2 linked regions of the Ancylobacter polymorphus genome follow. The main gene of each other region encodes a partner of the protein of the gene in region 2 in a complex. Links are inferred from orthologs where the notes say so. Each region holds a gene or a part of one and is shown on either strand. Other genes may lie near its edges.

Evidence for each region. The genes of interacting proteins can lie anywhere in the genome.
Region 1: the proteins of K9D25_RS01110 (region 2) and trxA are in contact, whole or in part, in an NMR structure (PDB 2IPA), measured with the Bacillus subtilis proteins. The link is inferred for Ancylobacter polymorphus from one-to-one orthologs.

Annotation. Positions count from the first base shown.
Region 1 is NZ_CP083239.1:2,434,579-2,437,972, forward strand. What follows is about bases 1-2,942. They hold trxA (thioredoxin), read left to right. Parts: upstream 1-1,282; coding sequence 1,283-1,603; downstream 1,604-2,942. Other genes in these bases: addA (double-strand break repair helicase AddA), read left to right, coding at 1-1,201; K9D25_RS11500 (DUF1993 domain-containing protein), read left to right, coding at 1,747-2,253; K9D25_RS11505 (hypothetical protein), read right to left, coding at 2,235-2,939. Also shown: K9D25_RS11510 (MgtC/SapB family protein), read left to right, coding at 3,139-3,394. UniProt on the Bacillus subtilis protein: Participates in various redox reactions through the reversible oxidation of its active center dithiol to a disulfide and catalyzes dithiol-disulfide exchange reactions.
Region 2 is NZ_CP083239.1:251,400-255,128, forward strand. What follows is about bases 906-3,729. They hold K9D25_RS01110 (arsenate reductase ArsC), read right to left. Parts: upstream 2,683-3,729; coding sequence 2,128-2,682; downstream 906-2,127. Other genes in these bases: arsB (ACR3 family arsenite efflux transporter), read right to left, coding at 906-1,571; arsC (arsenate reductase (glutaredoxin)), read right to left, coding at 1,692-2,117; K9D25_RS01115 (ArsR/SmtB family transcription factor), read right to left, coding at 2,675-3,061; K9D25_RS01120 (hypothetical protein), read left to right, coding at 3,210-3,729. Outside these bases: K9D25_RS01090 (MFS transporter), read right to left, coding at 1-92; K9D25_RS01095 (ArsR/SmtB family transcription factor), read right to left, coding at 89-415; more of arsB, read right to left, coding at 492-905. UniProt on the Bacillus subtilis protein: Catalyzes the reduction of arsenate [As(V)] to arsenite [As(III)]. In vitro, can dephosphorylate para-nitrophenyl phosphate (pNPP).

The sequences.
Region 1 (3,394 bases), 2.2 Mb from region 2 along the record:
GCTGGCACGGTCCTATGAGAGCCTGGAGGCGCCCTCGCTCGCGGGGTTCCTGGCCTTTCTGCGGCGCGGCGGCGCCGAGGCCAAGCGCGACATGGAAGCCGGGCGCGACGAGGTGCGGGTGATGACCGTGCACGGCGCCAAGGGGCTGGAGGCGCCCTATGTCATTCTCGCCGACACCACCTCCGGGCCGATGACCCGCCGCAGCGCCGGGCTGCTGCGCGTGGAACTGCCCGATGGCCGCCGTGTGGCGCTGCACGCTCCGGCCAAGAAGGGCGACACATCAGCCATGGCGAGCGCCCGCCAGCGCGGCGACGACGCCCAGCAGGACGAATATCGCCGCCTGCTCTATGTCGCGCTGACCCGCGCCGAGACGGCGCTGGTTCTGTGCGGGGCGGATGGCGCGCGTCAGCGCCCGGCCGATTGCTGGTACGATCTCGTGCGCTCCGCGCTGGAGCCGGAGGCTCTGGAAGTCCCGGCGAGCGGCTTTGCCGGCACGGTGCTGCGCTGGCGCGCCGGTGCGGCGGACGCGCCGCTGCCGCCGCTGCCTGTCCCCCCGCCGCCCGCCGGTGCCGCCGAGGAGCGCGCCCTGGCGCAGGCGCTGGCCCGGCCGGTGCGCGAGACGCTGGCACCGGCGAGCCTTCGCCCCTCCGGCGCCGATGTCTTTGGCCCCGCGCCCACCGGCGATGCCGCCCGCGCGCTGGAACGCGGCGATCTGCTGCACCGGCTGATGGCGGCGCTGGCGCCGCTGCCCGAAGCTGGGCGGCCCGAGCCCGGCCGCCGCCTGCTGGCGTCGAGCACCGACTGGTCGGAGGCCGCGCGCGAGGAACTGCTTGCCGAGGCGCTGGCGACGCTGGCTCTGCCGGAACTCAGCCCCCTGTTCGCGCCCGGCAGCCTCGGCGAGGTTCCGCTGGCCGGCGAACTGGAGGACGGCACCCCGGTTTCCGGCCGCATCGACCGGCTGAGCGTCAGCGACGGCGCGGTGCTGATCGCCGACTTCAAGACCGACCGGCATGTGCCGCGCGTCGCATCAGCCATGCCGCCCGCGCATATCCGCCAGGTCGCGCTCTATGCGCGGCTCATCGCCAAGCTATTCCCAGGCAAGCCTGTGCGGGCATTGCTGGTCTATACCGCCGGCCCTCTCGTGCATGCGCTCGACGGCGCGGCGCTGGAGCGGGCGGTGGAAAGAGTCACGTTGGGGTGACGCTGCCTTGACGCATGGGGGGGCGGCTACCTACCTTCCCGTCAACTTTGTGGAAATCCACGATTCTAGAAAGGTGTCCAAATGGGCGTCGAAAAAGTATCGGACCAGAATTTCGAGTCCGAGGTGCTGAACTCCTCTTCCCCCGTCATCGTCGACTTCTGGGCGGAATGGTGCGGCCCGTGCCGCATGGTGGCCCCGGTGCTCGACGAGATGGCGAGCGAGCTCGGCGACAAGGTGAAGATCGTCAAGCTGAACGTCGACGAGAACCCGGCGACGGCGTCGAAGTACGGCATCATGTCGATCCCGACCCTGCTGCTGTTCAAGGACGGCCAGCTGGCCTCGCGCCAGGTCGGCGCGGCGCCGAAGGCGAAGATGCTGAGCTGGGTCGGCGGCGCGCTCTGATCGCCTGACCGTCTCCGCTTCGATCAAACCCCGGCCGGTTCTCCGCGCCGGGGTTTTTCGTTCCGACCGACGCGCCGGCCGATTCCCCGCAGGCGATGCTCCGGCGCGGGCGGTCCCGTCGCATTCCCCTTGTGGAGACTTCCATGCCGCTTTCCATGTATGACGCCTCCGTCCCCGTGTTCCAGCGCGCGCTGGGCAATCTCGATGCGCTGCTGCGCAAGGGCGAGGAACATGCCGCCGCCGCTGGCCTCGATCTCGCGGAACTCGCCGCCGCACGGCTCGCGCCGGACATGTTTCCGCTGACCGGGCAGGTCCAGAGCGCGTGCGATTCCGCCAAGTTCGCCGCCGCGCGCCTGACCGGCACCACGGCGCCGAGCTTCCCCGACACCGAGACGACCTTCGCGGAACTGCACCAGCGCATCGCCGCCACGCTGGACTATCTCGCCAGCGTCGATCCGGCCGGCTTCGCGGGCAGCGAGACGCGGGAGATCGTGCAGAAGTCGCGGCGCGGCGAAAGGCAGTTCGTCGGGACGAGCTATCTGCTCACCTTCGCGCTGCCGAACTTCTTCTTCCACGTCACCACCGCCTACGACATTCTGCGCCACAAGGGCGTGCCGGTCGGCAAGATGGACTATCTCGGAGCGTTCTGAGCCTCCGGCGCGGCGAGTGCGGGCGGGGGGAAGGCCAGCGTCTCGCGCGTATAGCTCTCCACCAGCGCGCTGAACGGCGTGCCGTCGGGCAGGGTCAGTACGGCGCGGTGTTCCAGCACGAAGGGCGGGATGGCGAGGGCGCCGGCCGCAGGCGGCAGTGGCGCGCCCATCGCCCAGCCCTCGGGCAGCGGCTGCCACAGCAGCCGGGCGCCGAGCGTGGTGCGGCGGAAGTCGAGCGGCTTCACAACCCGGCCAAAGGACGTGTCAGTGGTCTCCAGCGCCGCGTTCATCGCCGGCGTCAGAAGCGCCGGCAGATACCAGTTGTCGGCTTCGGACAATACCTTGTCGCCGCAGGTGAGCCGGACCCTGCGGTAATTCACCGGCGCGTCCGCGTGGACTTTGAGCAGGGCGCGAATCTCCGGCCCCGCCGGCTTGTCCTGCCCGCGCACGCGGTCGGCGACGATGGTGGGAGCCTCCGCCAGCCGATGCGCGGCGCACCAGCGGTCCAGCGTCAGCGTGGCGCTGGGATTGGACAGCAGCTCGGCGTTCAGCGTTTGCAGCAGCGCCAGCGCCGCCAGCCGGTGCATGGCATCATCCGGCCAGATGGGCGGCTCGGCGGCGCGGGCCGGCATGCCGAGGGTGAGGCAGAGCAGTCCGAGCGCCGCGACGTGGCGTCCGGCTTTCATCCATGCGTCCCGCATCCGTCCCTCCCGCGCCGGCGCCCGTGGCGATGGGGGAGGGAATGGCTTAAACCGCGCCTTCTGTCGAGACGGGCGCTCCCCTCCGTAATCCCCCCGCTTGCCGGCGCCTGCCGGCCGGGCCGATAGTTCGGCCGCACGGTCGCGGGGGCCGGGAGGCGCGCAGCCCGAGGGATTGAGGCCGGCCATGGATGAGATGGACATCTTCCGACGCCTGGCGCTGGCGATCGCCATCGGCGCGCTGGTGGGGGTGGAGCGCCACTGGCGCGAGCGCGACGAGGATGAGGGCGCCCGCACCGCCGGCATCCGCACCTTCACGCTCATCGGCATGCTGGGCGGCGTCGCCGGCCTGCTGGAACGGCTGCTCGCCCCCGCCGGGGCGAAGTCGGGCGCGGTGCTGGTCGGCTTCCTCGTCACGCTCACCGCCGTCATCGCCCTGTTCC
Region 2 (3,729 bases):
ACCTGGCCGATGCCGAGGCCGGTGACGAACAGGCTGCGCGCGCCGGGCGGGCGATGCTCGCTGAGCGGCGGGGCGAGGGCATTGCCGCTCACGACGCCGCCGACGGTTCGGCCGGAGTCGCGGCACAGGCCGCATCGGCGCAGCATTCATCGGCGAGATAGCCAATCAGCGCATCCATGGCGGGGTAATGCGCCCGGCAGATGAGGGTCGTCGCCTGCCGCTCCTGCGTCACCAGCCCCGTCTCAATGAGCCGCTTGAGATGATGCGAGAGCGTCGAGGCGGCGATGCCGATCCGCTCCTGCAGGCCGCCGACCGGCAGGCCGGCATGACCCGCCCGCACCAGCGTGCGGTAGATCTGCAGCCGGGTCGGATTGCCCAGGGACTCGAGCTGGCATGCGGCTTGTTCGAGATTCATGGAAATAAGTTAGGCGACGCCGCCAGCGGCGGTCAAGCGCTGTTTCGACAAGTATCGAAATATAAGCCGGCGCCCTTCAGACGCCGGGCGCTGTGCGTGGAAACCAGCTTTTGCCGAGCCGCAGCGCGACATGCACCAGGAGGATCAGCACCGGCACCTCGACCAGCGGGCCGATGACGGCGGCGAAGGCCACCGGCGAGGCGAGGCCGAAGGCGGCGATGGCGACCGCGATGGCGAGCTCGAAATTATTGCCGGCGGCGGTGAAGGCAATCGCCGTGGTGCGGGGATAATCCGCCTCGATCAGCTTGCCCATGGCGAAGCTGATGAGGAACTGGACGACGAAATAGAGCGTCAGCGGAATGGCGATGATCACCGCGTCCATCGGCAGGCGCACGAGATCGCCGCCCTTGAGGCTGAACATGGCGACGATGGTGAACAGCAGCGCGCCCAGCGTGATCGGGCTGATCTTCGGCAGGAACACATGGGCGTACCAGTCCGGGCCCTTGCGGGCGATCAGAACGCGGCGGGTGAGAAAGCCGGCCAGGAACGGGATGCCGAGATAGATCAGCACCGCCTCGGTGATGGTCCAGAAGCTGACATCGACCACGCTGCCCTCCAGCCCGAACAGAGGCGGCAGCACGGCGAGGAACAGCCAGGCATAGGTGGAGAAGAACAGGATCTGGAAGATCGAATTGAACGCCACCAGCCCGGCGACATACTGGTTGTCGCCGCAGGCGAGTTGGTTCCACACCAGCACCATGGCGATGCAGCGCGCGAGGCCGATGAGGATCAGCCCGGTCATATATTCCGGGTAGTCGCGCAGGAAGATCACCGCCAGCGCGAACATCAGCGCCGGGCCGATCAACCAGTTCTGCACCAGCGACAGCGCCAGCACCCGCTTGTCGGCAAAGACAAGATGCAGCTCCTCATAGCGCACCTTGGCGAGCGGCGGGTACATCATCAGGATCAGCCCGATGGCGATCGGAATGTTGGTGGAACCGACCGAGAGCCTGTTCAGCGCCTCCGGCAGGCCGGTGAACAAAGTGCCGAGGACGACGCCGAGCGCCATCGCCGCGAAGATCCACACGGTGAGGTAGCGGTCGAGAAAGGACAGCCGCGCGGCGGGCCGGGGTGTCAGCGCCAGGGTCTCAGACATGGGGTTTCCGGTTCTCGTTCAGAGCGTTTTCGAGCGAAGTGGATACCGGTTCGCGTCAAGAAAACGCGTGGATTCAATAGCCTAGAGCACTTCCCCGATACATTGAATCGGGGAAGTGCTCTAGGCGGCGCGGTGGCCGTTGATGTCGATGACGCGTTCGCCGTCTTCCTTGCGGAATTCGCCGCGCTGGGGAGCGTCGAGCAGGTCGAGCACCGCCTCGGAGGGCCGGCACAGCTTGACGCCGCGCGGGGTGACGACGATGGGGCGGTTGATGAGGATCGGGTGCGCCATCATCGCGTCGAGCAGCGCATCGTCGCCGAGCGCGGGGTCGCCGAGGCCAAGCTCGGCATAGGGCGTGCCCTTCTCGCGCAGCAGATCGCGCACGGTGATCCCCATGCGGGCGATCAGCGAAACCAGTTCCTCGCGGCTCGGCGGGGTCTTGAGATATTCGATGACCATCGGCTCAAGGCCGGCATTGCGGATCAGCCCCAGCACATTGCGCGAGGTGCCGCAGGCGGGGTTGTGGTAGATGGTGATGTCGCTCATGGCCTTCTCCTCACGCCACATCGCGCCGGGGCTGGGTCGCCCCCTCGCTGCGGCCGATCTCGTGCAGCTTCGCCCCGAGCGTCATCGTGTCGAGGCTGCGGATCGGCAGGGCGGCGAAGGTGGCGATGCGGTTCTTGAGATAGCGGAAGGTCCGGGCGAAGGCGGCTTCCTTCTCGATCTCGGTGCCCTCGACGGCGGCGGGGTCCTCGATGCCCCAATGGGCGGTCATCGGCTGGCCCGGCCAGACCGGGCAGGTTTCGCCCGCCGCGCCGTCGCAGACGGTGAAAACGAAATCCATCACCGGCGCGTCGGGCGCGGCGAACTCGCCCCAGCTCTTGGAGCGCAGGCCGTCCGTGGGGTAGTCGAGGCTGCGCAGCGTCGCGATGGCCAGCGGGTTCACCTCTCCCTTGGGCTGGCTGCCGGCGGAGAAGGCGCGGAAGCGCCCGTGTCCGTCCTTGGCGAGGATGGATTCCGCCAGAATGGAGCGGGCGGAATTGCCGGTGCAGAGAAACAGCACGTTGTAGATGTGGCCGACCTCACGGCCGGACGGCGTCGTTTCAGACATGGCGCGCCTCCTTGGCGGCAGGTGTGTCTGTGTTCTGCCCCGCGGCGGGACAGCAGGGCTGGAGATCGGCGATCAGCGGGGCGCAGATATCGGGCTTGCCGCCGCAGCAATCCTTGAGAATGAAGGAAGCGAGCTCGCGCACCGCGTCGAGCCGGGCGCGGTAGAGGATGAGCCGGCTCTGCCGCTCGGCCTCGATCAGCCCCGCCCGGGCGAGAATGCCGAGATGGGTGGAGAGCGTGTTGTGCGGCACGTCGAGCCGGCGCGCCACCTCGCCCGCCGGCATGCCCTCGGGCTCATGAGCGACGAGCAGGCGGAACACGTCCAGCCGGGTGGACTGGGCGAGCGCGGCGAAGGCGGCAAGGGCATTATCCGTGTCCATATGTCGACGATAACCGACATATGGAACAGAGACAAGCCCCCCTCTTCGCGAAGCGGAGCCCGGCGCCGCGTCTCCCTTGAGATGCGAACCGTCGCGACGCGGAGATCAAAGGCGGGTAAGCTCGCCTGCAAAACGAGGGATGGGAGGAATGTCCATGCGACCGGCGATGCTTGGCCTTGCGCTCAATGTACTGGCCGCCTGTGCGGTTCTCGGCTTTGCGGCGCCAGCGGGCGCAACGAACTATCTTTGCAACCAGGCCTTCGCCCTCTGCACCTCGGCGCCCTGTATTCCCCAGCCGGGCAACCCGGACGTGTCGATCTGCGTCTGCGAGATGCAGGAGGGACCGAACCTCGCCACCGTTCCCTGCGACACGGTGCGGCCGAGCACGGACGCCAACGGGGTGCGCACCGTCTATTCGCAGTTCGCCCTCACCCAGTTCCAGCAGGGCAAGCAAGGGCTGCGCTGCCCGAGCGGCACGCCCTGGTCGCAATGCCTCAATAAGATCTGCACCGTCGACCCCGCCAATCCGGACAAGGCGATCTGCGCCTGTGACATCGTGCGCACGGGTGAGTGGCAGACCGCAGGCGGCGACTGCCAGGCCGCGACCTGCGGCACGGCCTATTGGTCGGGCGCGCTGCTGGCTGATTCCAGGAACAATGCCGACTTCA